Regions from separate parts of the Halomonas sp. GT genome, predicted to be linked through region 2. Evidence: riboswitches for the same ligand, from Rfam matches in the RefSeq annotation. Region 2 holds a riboswitch; the other holds the start of a gene.
What was found. A riboswitch is a leader RNA that binds a small molecule or an ion and turns the genes downstream of it on or off. The one in region 2 is predicted to bind thiamine pyrophosphate.

Region 1: it holds a riboswitch for thiamine pyrophosphate, as region 2 does, so the genes downstream of both, B6A39_RS13500 (sodium:solute symporter) here and thiM (hydroxyethylthiazole kinase) in region 2, are expected to answer to the same signal.

Annotation. Positions count from the first base shown of each region.
Region 1 covers NZ_CP020562.1:2,917,828-2,925,163, forward strand. The annotation lists gene B6A39_RS13485 (zinc-binding dehydrogenase) at 1-272, opposite strand, end outside; gene B6A39_RS13490 (NnrU family protein) at 407-985, opposite strand; gene corA (magnesium/cobalt transporter CorA) at 1,102-2,070, opposite strand; gene B6A39_RS13500 (sodium:solute symporter) at 2,105-3,493, opposite strand; TPP riboswitch at 3,483-3,590, opposite strand; gene B6A39_RS13505 (peroxidase-related enzyme) at 3,690-4,271, opposite strand; gene B6A39_RS13510 (hypothetical protein) at 4,471-5,166, shown strand; gene B6A39_RS13515 (CoA-acylating methylmalonate-semialdehyde dehydrogenase) at 5,216-6,715, opposite strand; gene B6A39_RS13520 (zinc-binding metallopeptidase family protein) at 6,962-7,336, shown strand, end outside.
Region 2 covers NZ_CP020562.1:218,524-225,859, reverse strand. The annotation lists gene B6A39_RS01105 (cupin domain-containing protein) at 1-123, shown strand, start outside; gene B6A39_RS01100 (DUF6164 family protein) at 172-537, opposite strand; gene gloA (lactoylglutathione lyase) at 539-1,072, opposite strand; gene B6A39_RS01090 (DUF2237 family protein) at 1,346-1,720, shown strand; gene B6A39_RS01085 (hypothetical protein) at 1,879-2,223, shown strand; TPP riboswitch at 2,279-2,374, shown strand; gene thiM (hydroxyethylthiazole kinase) at 2,399-3,208, shown strand; gene thiE (thiamine phosphate synthase) at 3,198-3,812, shown strand; gene B6A39_RS01070 (LysR family transcriptional regulator) at 3,809-4,729, shown strand; gene B6A39_RS01065 (DoxX family protein) at 4,821-5,228, shown strand; gene B6A39_RS01060 (DODA-type extradiol aromatic ring-opening family dioxygenase) at 5,300-6,037, shown strand; gene trhP (prephenate-dependent tRNA uridine(34) hydroxylase TrhP) at 6,030-7,336, opposite strand, start outside.

The sequences.
Region 1 (7,336 bases), 1.5 Mb from region 2:
TCTGCCCCTTGGATACGAGGAAACGTCAGTGTGGGCGAGCCTCCCATCGCAAACGATGTGACCTCTTCTTTCCCTTTCGTAGGGTAAAGTCCTTCACGCGCTTTTCGGTCAGTATTATTTTTGGCCGTTGCCGTTACCTGAACTAGCACTTGCCCCGGCCCTGGCTTAGGGGTAATGACATCCTGCCGATACTGCAGCTTATCTACACCACCGTGGCCAGTTAATAACATAGCAGACATCGTCTTCGGTACTTGAGGCGCAGCGTCGACCATAAATAATCTCCTGTTTAAAACATTGAATGAACCTGTCTGACAATAACAAACTTTTGCCATTACTAAAGAGTTAAAAACAAAAACGGCGTCAACGGATATAAACCATTGACGCCGTTAATTTTTATTAATAATTACTAGCTAAAAACAGGTACACCAATTACTAATGTGTGCAGATAAAGTGCGAATAAAACATACGTTATCAAGCCAATAACGACGGTGGCTATTGTTGCGGAAACTGAGGTTGGCACTGGGTTAACGGGCTGCAGGCGATCACGCTTTTTGGCTGCCTTAAATGCCAGAATAGCCCACACCAAAAATGCTGCGAAAAAGATGATATCGCCTAGTCGTCCATTGGCAAGCAAGTGTGAAAAGGCCCAAATTTTAACGGCCAACATCATCGGATGACCAAGCTTCGCTTTGATAGCATTGTGCGGCACGTAGGCTGCCACCAGCATAATAAAGGCAGGCACCATCAGCAGTGCTACCGCATGGCGTAAGCCCATAGGAGGAAACCAAATGTAGATAGGATCTAGCCGCATTTGGCCAAAACCGTAAATAGCGATTGCCAGTCCAATCACGGATACTACGGAATACGCTAGCTTCCAGGTAGTTTCCCCGAGTTTAGCAATCTGTTGCTGACGCCAGTCTTCAGCAACAATACGCACAGAATGGCTGCCAAGAAAAATCAGCAGGCCAATAATCATGATGGTCATAAAAGTGGCTCTCAGGTTGTTTGCAGGTCATTGGTCGTCTGCGAGGATGCCACACTAACGTTCAAACCACATGGCGAACTATCAACTTTTCGCCGCCAGCGACCATCTGGCTCAGTTTAAAACCAATTTTTACGTTTAAATAACCAAATTAAACACCCACCGATACCCAGCATGGCTCCCCAAACAAAAAAGTATCCGTACTGATAGCGCAGCTCTGGCATATACTCAAAGTTCATCCCATAAATACCGGCAATAAACGTCAGTGGCACAAATATGGCGGTAATTACCGTCAATACACGCATGGTGATATTTAGCTGGTGAGAGGAAATAGAAATGTAACCATCAATGAGATCGCCGCAAATGTCGTAATACATTTGAGTCAGTGTATATAGGCGCTCAAAACGCTCCTCTACATCCGTGATGGCATGCAGCGTTTCACTTTCTCCGCGAGGCAGATGGGCATAGTCATAGGCAGTAAGCTCTTGGGTAATGCCTTTGTGGTAGCTAAAAATACGGCGCATCTTTACCAATCGTGAACGATAGGCGGTAATTTTACGCATCAGCACATCGTTACCATCTTCCAAAAGCTCATCTTCTATATCGCTTAGCTCACTCTCAAATTCCAGTAAGCTATCGATATAGAAGCCTGCCGAGATATACATAATTTTCAGCGCGACATGCTCGGGAGATAGCGCCAGCAGGGTTTTACCGTGCTCATTAAAGAGCCGTTCAATACTAAGCGCCTCACCGGCGTGCAGCGTGATTAGAAAACGCTCTCCAATGAAGAAACACACCTGCTGAGGCACGAAGTTTAGCTGAGCATCAAACGATGAAATACCTCGGTAAATAATCAACGTGTGGTGCTCAAACTCTTCAATTTTAGGCGGATGTCGCTCCTTGTGAGCATCTTGAATTGCCATTGGGTGGCAATCAAAACGCTCCAATAGCTGGCGCTCACGCTCCTCAGGCTCACCTTTCATGTCTATCCATAGGTGGCTGCCGGGCATTGCTTGCCAGTCATCTACTAGGCGTTCATCGCCTTCGCGCACATCACCGTCTGACGTCGTTAGTAGGCTGCGAATCATGATCGTCCCTGTTAAGTTGGCTCACGGCTTAACGTTACGTCCTAACGTTTTGACGATTAGGCAAGTATGCCAGTGTCATGCTGACGACTATAGACGCCAGCAATGCCCCTAAAAAAGGCCCTAACGTTGGAATACTGCCTGGAAAGGTAGCCGCCATGATGCCAGCTGCGATGCTTCCCTGGCTTAGCCATCCCGGCAGTATTGCCCCTACCAATCCAGCGATACCGCCACCAATCGCCGCCACTGGTGTCATACGTTGCCACAGGCCGAGCAGCACAGGCACCACGATGGCAGCGCAAAGTAGGTCAGCTATCAAAAAGAGTCGCAGCACTGACAGTCCTTGCAGTGCAATAAATACCACCGGCACCATCATTGCGACCGTTATCCAACGTGCGGTAGTTAAAGATGCTGCATGTTGTTCACCGCCACGCCCAACTATCAGGGACGCTATACCGTTTTGCAGCGTATCGACACTTGAGGTCACTAGCGTGACTGCCAAGACTAATGCAGGTAATGCCACCCAGGCAGGCGCATCTGTTAACAACGCAAAGAAAGGAATAGGTGGTTCTCCTAGCGAAACACCGCTCATGGCGGCCATTATACCGACACCACCAATTACCATCACAACAAGCACGGTCAAACCACCGCCTAGCCAAGCGCCTCGACCTAAACTCTGATCATCCTGGGCAGCCCATACACGCTGCCAATAGCCTTGGTGAAAAAGATTGGCGGCGGTTACCGCAATCACGAGCGTTAGAGCAACACTAAGCGCACTTGCGATAGGAATAGAGGGCATGACTGCGTCATTCGGCATGGTTGGTAACCGCCAAATCGCAACGCTACCCACGGCTAATAACAGGGCCAGCAAAAGCCATGCCTGCCAACGATCAGTTGCGAGGCTTGCACGCAATCCACCAATCACCGTATACACCAAGGTAGTGAGCGCAACGCCAATAATCACCAGTGCGGGAGGTACATCTGAAAGCAGCGCGGTAATAGCACCTATCGCTGTCAGCTCCGCTGCTAAAAAACAGCCCATATAGGCCACGGACACTAGTAACACCCAATGGCGCACACCTTTACCGTAACAAGCGTGGGCAAATTCGGCGATGCTTCTGCCTTCCGGCAATGCGCGACGAATTTTTGGCCCGTACAACCCCAACACGATAAACGGCAGCGCAGAGCCAATGGCATATCCTGCCAACGCTAACGGACCAACAAAGGCACCAATTTCAGGCGGCGCAAATAGAATCCAGGCACCCATTCCCGATGCTAGAAAAGAGAACCCCAATGTGGACGCAGTTTGTGAGTTTCGTGCCGTAACATAGTCATCAAGCGACCCTTGCACATGGCGTGCACGCAGGCCCAGAAAAGCGAAACAGAGTAGCGCCGCACCAAGTACGGCTGACGTTAGGTAAGGCATGTCGCACTTCCTCCGCCGGTATGAACCGGATCAGGTTCCAGGGTCTGCGCAGTGCGCATTCTCAGCCCAACAGGTGCGGGCTCCCCTGGCGACAGTGAATGGAGACGCTATCCTCGGCGAAAGCGACTCGTTAGTAAAGGCTGGGCGTTAGTAAAATATGTCGGCGAGTAACGCCTAGGTGTGCGTCTTTTCCCTACTAGCGTGGCAGGCGTCCCATCAAATAAAACTCCTCGTTGGGGGGCGTACCCGCCATTGTAACTAACCGATTCGACATACCGAAAAAAGCAGCAATGGCGCCAATATCCCAACAATCCTCTAGCGTAAAACCTGCTTGCTCTAATGTTGTTTGCCACATAGTAGAAAACTCACCAATCTCAATCCCACAGTGCAATGCAAAATCCAGCATTATACGATGGCGTTCGCTCAGCCCTGCCGTCAGATGATTGATAGCGACATTGTCAGCGACTAAAGGGTCTTTACTATAAATTCTCAATAACGCGCCATGGGCAACAACACAATAGAGGCAACGATTGCGAGCACTGGTGGCCACAACAATCATTTCTTTCTCAGCTTTAGTCAGCGTGTCAGATTCACGCTCCATCAAAGCATCGTGATAAGCAAAGAAAGCACGAAACTCCTCAGGGCGGTGCGCCAGCATTAAGAACACATTGGGCACAAATCCCGCCTTGCTTTGTACTTTTAATATTGCATCACGGATATCGTCAGGCAGCTCATCCAGCGTTTCTGGTACACGAAAACGGCTCAGTCGATTAGTCATCGTTACACCTCATTTCCTGATTTAGCTTTAAATTTTTGTTTTGATTAAACAATTATGTTGTTGGATAACGCGATTCGGTAACAAAATACTAAACAAAGTGACTTTCAATCGCGGCTAACGCTGTCCATACTCTCAACTATTCAATGACATATAAGCCGTGCAGTGAATGCGTCAAGCGGCAATTAACAGGGACACCAATATGCATTATTCCGAAGCCAAAGAGCATACGCCTGGGCGCTTGCATACTCTTTTTGCGGACCCTTATTGTGCGTTTAAAAACGACACTGATGAGCGACAGCTTCATATTCGGATAATGCTACACATCCTTCTCGCACTGCCTATGCATCAAGCGCGTGCTACGCTCCGCGTTATCCATGGCTGGGAAAACGGCGGCTTCGAGCCAAGTGATCTAAAGCACAAAGACTTTCCGCTTGCCTCGTTAGATGATTTCCACCGAGTGGTTAACGAGGTCTCCTCGAACCCTCAAGAACACGAGACGTCGTTAAGCGCTAACACGTCGCTTCTTTCAGCACCACTGGCTAGCGTATTCGCCAACGCAGAAGCCGAGGGCAGCATTGTTTCTGATACGCTGCGCAGTACGCCTTCCCGCTGGCCTGCTTTGAAAGGCGGTTTAGCCATTTATACGCTCTTCAAGATGTATCATCGCTTAGTTTATGGCGAAGATGATAACTACCGCTGCTCTCAGTGCGAAACACCCGATGGCTTGCGTGAGCTCCATGAATTTCATCTCGAAGAAGGTGAATTTGCGCTGCTAGTTCCTCACAATGCAAAAACGCAAACTGTCACTCCGACCATTCTTGTCATGCACGCCAGTCAGCTTGGCCCTATCGGCCAGCTCCTAAAAAGAAGCCTGCCACTATTTCAGGATACTTGAGTCGACACTGTAAAAGCCCCACTTATTGCGGGGCTTTTACATAGTGCAATTAACTCAACGAAATAGTGCTATTAATCCCACTAGATACATTTTCTGGCTCAAACCAGCGGGCCGTGACCGTTTTGGTTTGCGTCCAGAAGGTAATTGCCTGCTTGCCATTCGGCCCCAAGTCGCCAAGCTTGGAAGCTCGCGAACCCGTAAAGCTGAAGTACGCGACGGGTACAGGAATCGGAACGTTGATACCAATTTGGCCTACGTCGATGTCGGTTTCAAAGCGCCGAGCTACCCAGCCTGAGTTGGTAAATATCGACGTACCGTTGCCGTTAGGGTTAGCGTTGATAAACGCAATGGCGTCATCCAGCGTTTCCACACTGACCACACACAGCACTGGACCAAAAATCTCTTCCCGGTACACCGTCATATCAGCGGTCACATCGGCAAACAGCGTTGGGCCAACAAAATTACCGTTTGGATAGCCATCTACCGTGCAGCCACGGCCGTCTACCAGTAGTTTAGCGCCCTCTTTTTCACCTGCTGTAATCAGGCGTTCAACGCGCTCTTTCGCTTGAGGTGAGACAAGCGGCCCTAGGTCTGCATCGCGCTGAGTGCCAGGACCGACTTTCATGCTACGTGCGCCTTCCTCAATATCTTTTAGCCACTCACGAGCCTCGCCTACTAGCACGACAACCGAGTTAGCCATGCAGCGCTGACCAGCAGCACCAAACGCCGAACCAAGTAGGCTATCAATCGCCTGACTACGGTTGGCATCCGGCATGACAACACAGTGGTTTTTAGCTCCCATCATCGACTGCATACGCTTACCTGCGGCGGCTGCACGGTTGTAAAGCAAGGAGCCCACATGGGTCGAGCCAATAAACGAAAGTGCTTTAATATCCTGATGATCGGCGATCTGGTTGGCAACATCTGGGCCGCCATGGACTACGTTTAAAACGCCTGCCGGGACGCCCGCCTCATGGGCAAGTTCAACCAGTCGCATGGTGGAACTAGGATCTTGCTCAGACGGTTTCAATACAAAGGTATTTCCCGTTGCGATGGCTAGCGGGAACATAAAACAGGGCAGCATTATCGGGAAGTTGAAGGCGGTAATGCCTGCGCCAACGCCCAATGGCTGGTGCATGGTGTAAACATCGACTTCATTCGCGGCGTTTTCCGCCAGCTCACCCAGCTGCAGCGACGTAATTGAACAAGCGTGCTCAACGACTTCTAAACCGCGCCCCACTTCACCCTCAGCGTCAGGCAGGGTTTTACCGTGCTCTTCCGTAATCAGCGCGGCTAATTCAGCAGTATTTTCGCGTATCAGTGCCTGAAGTTTCAGCATGATGCGCATACGCTTGCCAAGCGGCACTTTACGCCAGCTTTTAAAAGCTGTTTTAGCACTGGCAATCGCACGCTCCACTTCTTCAGCGGTACAAAATGGCACTCGGGCTACCACTTCCTGAGTCGCAGGATTAACCACATCACGCCAATCCTGGCTTTGTGACATTACTGGTTGGCCATCGATATACATTGGAATTTCACGAACGGACATGACTACCTTCCTCATCGTTGTGTTTATTATGAGACGCAAATATGAACCCTAGGGTATATCAGCAAGTTGACGTAAACGTCAATTAGCCACTTGATAAAGAGTTAGGCAACTCAGCGTTAAGATTTACGCTTTCCATAGTCGCACTGCCCTCGCTATGCTGGCTATTAGCGCTAACGCTACACAGTGGAGCGTGCGTTTTTCAGATGCAGGTGGCCGTCGCACAGGTCATCACCCAAGGAGGCATCCATGCAGACCTTTAGCTGCCGCTGTGGCAATCCGCTATTTTTTGAAAACACGCATTGCTTGGCCTGCGAATCTGAGGTTGGCTGGTGCCCTGCTTGCACGTGTATTGTGGCACTTGAACCGCTACAAAATGGGGGATACCGCTGCACTCACCCAGGCTGCGGGACAGCCTTAATGAAATGCCACAACTATGCGGTTGAGAATGTGTGTAACCGTATGGTGGTGATGGCAGAAGGACATGCCGATACGCTGTGTGACTGTTGCCGTTACAATGAAATGATTCCTGACTTAACTATCAGTGGCAACCGAGAACGCTGGGCTGCACTTGAAGCTGCCAAGCGACGGTTATTTCACACACTTGATTTATTAAAGCTTCCT
Region 2 (7,336 bases):
TATGCTACCGGCAGTTGGTGCCGCTACCCAGTAGGTGCGGCACCTCAGTTACGTGCGGGTAATGAAGGCGTGCAGCTTTATCTAAAGCGCGGACATTTAGCTGCTGTCAATCTACCCAACTAATCTGAAAAACTAATTTGAAAAGCCAATCTACAAAACCGTTTTACACATTTAGTTTACCAAGCCAATAAACGGCAGCAGCGTTAATAGGGCGATCAGCACCACGGCGACCATTACCAGTACAACTTGCACGGGGTGGGCGAGGAAGCGCCGCCATAATGTTGGCGCATTGCCACTGGCAACCGCTTCTTCGTGCTCTCGCCGGGCTTTGGCTTGACGCTTTTCCTGATATGCCGCCAATGCCGCTTCAGCGTCCTCGCGCTGAGCGGTATTACGCAGCCAAATTGCATCGACACCCAGGCGAAAAAATCCTGCCTGGGTTTCATAGACATCAAAGCCCTGCTCATCTAGCAATTGGCGTACTTCTAACGCCTCTTCATCGGTCACATGGCGCAGCCGAAACAGCAAGTGGGCCATGTTAGTCGCCCTTGGCCGCCATGCGATCTGCCTGAATCACCTCGATCCAGTAGCCATCTGCATCTTTGACAAAGATAACGTCTTTCATCTTGCCCTGGTCCGCGCGCTTGACGAATGTCACCTCATGTTCATCAAACCATGCTTGAGCAGCGTCTAGGTCAGGCACACTAAAGCAGATATGACCGAACCCTTGGGGTTCAGCGTTACCATCGTGATAGGCAAAATCCTGCTGATCTTCTGTGCCCCAATTATGCGTCAACTCCAGCAAGCCTTTCTGACTGAAGGTCCAGGCAGTGCGTGCTTGAGTATCTTCCGGCACGTTATCGCTGATTTCGAGATTGGCTAGAAAATAGAGCGAAAATTGCATCTCTTCAAAATCCAGCCGGCGTAGTACCTGCATTCCAAATACCTTGGAGTAGAACGCTAGCGCACGTTCGGGATCTTTCACCCGCAACATCGTGTGATTTAAGCGAAACCCTTGGGTTTGCGGCGCAACGGACACGACTCCGGGATGTTGTTCGCCTTGAAACGACATAAGCTTCTCCTTTCACAAGTACGTATTTCTACAGGGATGTATTTCCACAAGTACGTATTCACATAGACGCGTATTCAAACAAAGACGTTGACGAATCTCAAAACCTGTACAAAACTTTAACAACCTGTAATGGTCAGTCAGTTTTATAGTATGCGGCTTATCAATTCCTGATTCGAATACCTTACATCAACATGCTGTATTAGTACCGTAATGGTGGGCTCCGTTTAGATGTTTCTGGCCCGCTCTCTGTGCGTCTATGAAAGAGGAGCCAACATGTCTCGTGACCGCAACGTGCTGGGTGAACCATTAACCCCTTGCTGCCATGACCCTAAAGCCGGTTTTTACCGCGATGGTTTTTGCCGCACCGGGCCTGACGATGCTGGCACACATTCCGTATGCGCGATGGTAACCGAAGAATTTTTAACGTTTTCAAGAGCCCAAGGCAATGATCTAGTGACTCCACGCCCAGAATATGGGTTTCCGGGCCTAAAACCGGGTGACCGCTGGTGCATCTGTGCCAGCCGTTGGCAAGAGGCTGCCCAGGTCGGGCTAGCCCCACCGGTTGTCCTTTCTGGTACCCATGAAAAAACACTCGAAATTGTTCCACTCATCACGCTGCGGCAGCATGCACTAGACGCTGTTTATTAGGCCGCACAGGGTATGAACTTCTGGAATTTTTATGCAAATCTTCTACACTAAAAAATCTTAACCTTTATGACATTGGATGATTGTTAATTCCGATATCTGTTACGTTTCTGTAGAGAATATTGTGATGCCCCATTGAAGGCAGCCACTTGGAGTTTGTCATGACCTCGATTGATATGACCCTCGGCGACCACCTAACGTTAAAGCAGTTAGCCCATGCCATAAACAATGGCTTTTCACCGATTGTGGAAGTTGAATCAATGGACGGTATCTATAAGGTTCGCTTCCATCACGCTAATGGTGTTTCTGATTTAACCAATGCCCAGGGCCATGTCAGCACGTTTTTGGGCACCGGTGAAATTCGCGACACACTTGGTCAACTTGGCCTCACTCATGGTGTGCTTACGTTTGCCGACCAGTGTGGCGATGAAATGATTGGTGTCGAGGGTAAAGCGATAACGCCTGATGAGATGCTCACCTACGGAACACGCATCTCGTTTCGTTGATATTTGCTCATAGCGTTTCCCAGGCTTTACAGATTGATCTAAGCCAAGGATAGTACCATCACGACAGGGGCGCCCTTGCTTAACGGGCTGAGAAGCACCCTTTGAACCTGAACCGGATAACACCGGCGTAGGGAGTCGTGGTGCAACTGCATCACCTCCCAGCCGGGAGGATATTATGCCTTCACGCCCACTCGGCGATTATCTCCGCGATCTGCGCGCTGCCACACCGCTGGTACATTGCATTACCAACTATGTGGCGATGAATAGCACCGCTAACTTGCTATTGGCGACAGGTGCTTCCCCCGCCATGCTGCATGCTCAAGAAGAAGTGGCTGAGTTCACGGCTATGTCTGGCGCGCTATCCATCAATATTGGCACCCTTTCCTCTCCCTGGGCTGACGCCATGGTAATTGCCGCGCGCATTGCTCATGAAAACGATATTCCGTGGGTGCTTGACCCTGTAGCTGTTGGTGCTACCACATTTCGCCTGCGTGTTTGCGAGACGCTGCTGGCTTATCAGCCTAGCGTTATTCGTGGCAACGCCTCAGAAATTCAATCACTTAACGGACTCGCCAGCCAAGGGCGTGGAGTCGATGCGACTGCTAGCACCCAAGAAGCTACAACCGCAGCCATTGCGTTAGCACAGCGGCATCACTGCGTGGTGGCGGTCACTGGCGAGAGCGATTTCATCACCGATGGCACGGATCATTATCGGCTTAAAGGTGGGCACGCACTCATGCCACGTGTGACTACCTTGGGCTGCGGATTGAGTGCGCTGGTGGCAAGCTTTGTGGCCGCAAACCGCGAGCAGCCGCTGGCGGCCAGCCTGGCCGCTTTGGCGTGTTTCAGCATCGCTGGAAGCCGCGCAGGCGAGCAGGCTCAAGGCCCTGGCAGTTTCCAAGTGGCGCTATTGGACGCGCTGTATCAGTTATCCCCTGACGACCTTTCGACTCTTGCTCAATGGGAGGCGGTGCATGCCGTTTGATCTTTCGCTCTATTTAGTCACCGATACGGGTCTATGCGCTGGCATGGGCCTGGAAAAAACGGTTGAAGCTGCTGTACAGGGTGGCATTACCATGGTGCAACTGCGTGATAAACACGCTAGTGACGAGCACATGATCGCCCAGGCCAAACGTCTCAAAGCGCTGTTAGCAGGTAGCGGCGTTCCACTGATCATTAATGACCGCCTGAGCGTGGCTGTAGCCAGTCAGGCCGATGGCTTACATGTCGGGCAAAGCGACACGGCTGTTCAAGAAGCGCGAACCACACTCGGCCAGCACGCCATTATCGGGCTTTCAATTAACACTCTAGCCCAACTTCAGAAGGCTCCCATCGAGTTGCTCAATTACGTCGGTTTAGGGCCTGTGTTTGCGACGGGCAGTAAACAAGACCACGCCCAGCCAATTGGCTTTGATGGGCTGGCACAGCTTGCCAATGCTTGCCAACTCCCATGTGTCGCGATTGGCGGGTTAAAAGCTGAACACATGGCTCACGTGAAAGCTGCTGGGGCAAACGGTGTTGCGGTTATTTCTGCTATTTGTGGCCAGCCAGACCCCCGCCTGGCTGCACAGGCGTTCCACGCGCAATGAACCAGCTCGACCATATTGCTGCGTTTGTAAAGGTCGCTGAGATGGGTAGCTACACCCGCGCGGCCGAAGCGCTAGATCTTTCCCGCACTCGGATATCTCGCCAAGTAATGGCGCTTGAAGAGGCATTAGGTGCTCGGCTTATTCAGCGTACCACTCGGCGGCTACATCTTACTGAAGCGGGCGAACGCTATCTCGTTCGTGCACAAAGCATTTTGATCGCTTTAGACGAGGCAGCGGCAGAAATCGGCAGTGGCACCAGTACGGTAAGCGGGCAGTTGCGCATCAATGGCCCGATGAGCTTCGGCACACGCTATCTTTCGCCGCTGGTTGCACAGTTTATGCAGACGCACCCAGGGCTTGAGGTGCGTTTGGATCTAAACGACCGCCGCGTTGATTTGCTGGAAGAGGGCTACGATGTCGCCATTCGCATTGGCAACCTACCCGACTCTAGCTTAGTGGCGCGGCGGCTCACCAAGTGCCGGATGCTGTTTTGCGCGTCACCTGATTACCTCGCTCAGCATGGCACGCCGCTGACTAGTAACGACTTGGCATCTCACCGCTGCCTTCGCTACCGAAGCGGCCAAAACAGTGGCGATTGGAGGATTGGTCATCAACTACTTAGTGTTTCTGGCCCCCTAGAGAGTAATAATGGGGATATGCTGACGCATGCTGCTGAAGCAGGCTTAGGGATAGCGCAACAGCCCAGCTTTTTAGTGACTGATAGCATTACGAACGGGCGCCTAGTACCCATCTTGCAGAATTTAACCCCTGCTTTGCTAGATATCCATGCGATTTACCCAGCCCGACGCTATTTACCTGCCAAAGTAGAGCGCTTTATTGAGTTATTAACGGCAGCATGGGGTGACCCACCAGCATGGGAAATCGAGCTCGGATTGTCGCCTTTATCGCAACAGTGAAGTGCAGTAACAGTGGATTATCTCAGTGTCTTTTATCCGTAAAGTAGCGCTATCGCATCCAACGTGATGCTCGCAACTAAGAGAGACGGCAATGACCACTGTTAACACTTCACCCCTTACTCTCCATGCCACCGCCTTGCTGCGCATCAGCTTGGGCGTGATGGCCTTAGCTCACGGCTTGCTTAAGGTATTTGTCTTCACCCTGCCAGGCACCGTCGGCTATTTTGAATCTTTGGGCTTACCGGGTGTTCTTGCGTACTTCACTATTGCTGCCGAAATAGGGGGTGGCCTTGCGCTTTTACTGGGGATCTATACTCGCTGGATAAGCCTTGCTCTAGTGCCCGTGTTGCTAGGTGCAGCCACGGTACACGTGGGCAACGGTTGGCTGTTCTCGAACGCGGGTGGAGGCTGGGAATTCCCAATTTTCTGGACGATTGCTCTCGTGGTACAGGCAGGCTTAGGTGGCGGTAGCGCTGTTGTCAGCCGCAAACTCGCTTAACCGCTCTGCCCGCATTGGCTTCGGCTTGTGCGGGCATCATTAGACCGCTATAGGCTAACGGAGGTACTAAGATGCTACCCAGCCTGTTTATTTCTCATGGCTCACCCATGCTGGCACTGAATAAAACGCCGGCCCACGCTTTCCTACGCGAACTGGGGAAGCGCCTTTCCCCTCGCGCGGTGGTCGTCGTATCAGCCCACTGGGAGAGCCTCACGCTCAAGGTCAGTACTAGCGCACAACCAGAAACGATTCATGATTTTGGCGGGTTTCCACAAGCCCTTTTTGAATGCCAGTATCCAGTCCCTGGCAACCCTGAATTGGCGGAACAAATTGCAGTATTATTGGGTGCTGAGCGCGTTGAGCGCGGCCTTGATCACGGCGCCTGGGTACCACTTTCGCTGATGTTTCCAGAGGCCAATATCCCCGTCGTTTCACTATCGCTACCTGTGCGTTGGGAAAATGATGCGCTAGTCACGCTAGGCGAGCGTCTATCTACCTTACGAAAACAAGGGGTTCTGATTATTGGTTCGGGCAGCCTAACCCATAATTTATATGAAATTCTTCCCCAAGGGAGCCCCGCTCCCGCCTGGGTAAATGAGTTTTCCCAGTGGGTTAGCGAACATATTGAAGCCAATGATCGCCAAGCGTTGCTCCACTGGGAGCGTGCTCCAAAAGCGCAGGAAAACCACCCGACCCCAGAACACTTCCAGCCCTTACTGGTGGCCATGGGGGCAGGCGGAGATGGAACTCAGTTACACCACAGCGTGGAACATGGCGTACTGGCGATGAATGTCTACGCGTTTAGCTAATAGCAGTGCCTAATGATACGGATTGGTTTTTTCGGGGCGACCCCAGATCGCGCATTAAAAGCGCAAATTCACTCTGTTCAGGGCCAATGCTAATACCTGGCACGGGGAGGCGAACTCGGTGCCCTGAGCCAGGTGCAGCACGCTGGGCTTCACCGCGAACGTTCTCCATATGTTCAAGCACGAAGCGGTGATTTCCACCTGGCAGCATGAGCTCCATGCTGTCCCCCACTTCAAAGCGGTTTTTGACCTCGATGTCCAACCAGCCACGAACAGGATCGTAGCCCAGCACTTCACCGACAAACTGTTGGTGCACACCGATGGAGCTACCCTGCTGATAACTTTGAAATTCATCGTGCACATGGCGGCGATAGAAGCCTTCGGTATACCCTCTGTTCGCTAAGTTCTCCAGCTCATCCATTAACCCCATATTAAAGGGGCGGCCAGCAACGGCGTCATCGATGGCGCGGCGGTAAACCTGTGCGGTTCGTGCGACGTAGTAATGAGACTTTGTTCGTCCTTCGATCTTAAGCGATGCTACCCCCATTTTTGTCAGACGCGCTACATGCTGTACTGCACGCAAATCCTTAGAATTCATAATGTAGGTGCCGTGCTCATCTTCATACACAGGCATCAGCTTGCCAGGGCGAGTGACATCTTCAATCAACGCTGAGAGCTCGTCCTGGTCAGCTACCGTCGTTTCACCTCCATGCTGAGCCGGCAACAGGTCACCCGTATCATCTTGGGTGGCTGCTATGGTGTTATATTTCCAACGACATGCATTCGTACAAGTGCCTTGATTGGGGTCGCGGTGATTAAAATAGCCTGACAGCAGGCAGCGCCCTGAGTAGGCAATGCATAGCGCACCATGAACGAAGGTTTCTATTTCTAAGCCAGGGCACTCTGCGCGTATTTCGCCAATTTCTTCAAGGGATAGCTCCCTCGACAAAATAATGCGGCGAATACCTTGGCGCTGCCAGAATTGAGCGGCGGCCCAATTGACGACATTGGACTGCACCGATAGGTGGATTTCTTGATCTGGCCAACGATCGCGAACCATCATAATCAGACCTGGGTCTGACATGATCAACGCATCGGGTTCGGCCTCAATGACAGGCTCCATATCCCGTAGGTACGTTGTCAGTTTGCTATTGTGCGGAGCAATGTTGGAAGCAACATAGAATTTCTTGCCTCGGGCATGTGCATACTCAATGCCACGATGCAGATTATCAATTTTAAAATCGTTGTTACGCACCCGGAGGGAGTAGCGCGGCTGACCTGCATAAACGGCATCTGCCCCAT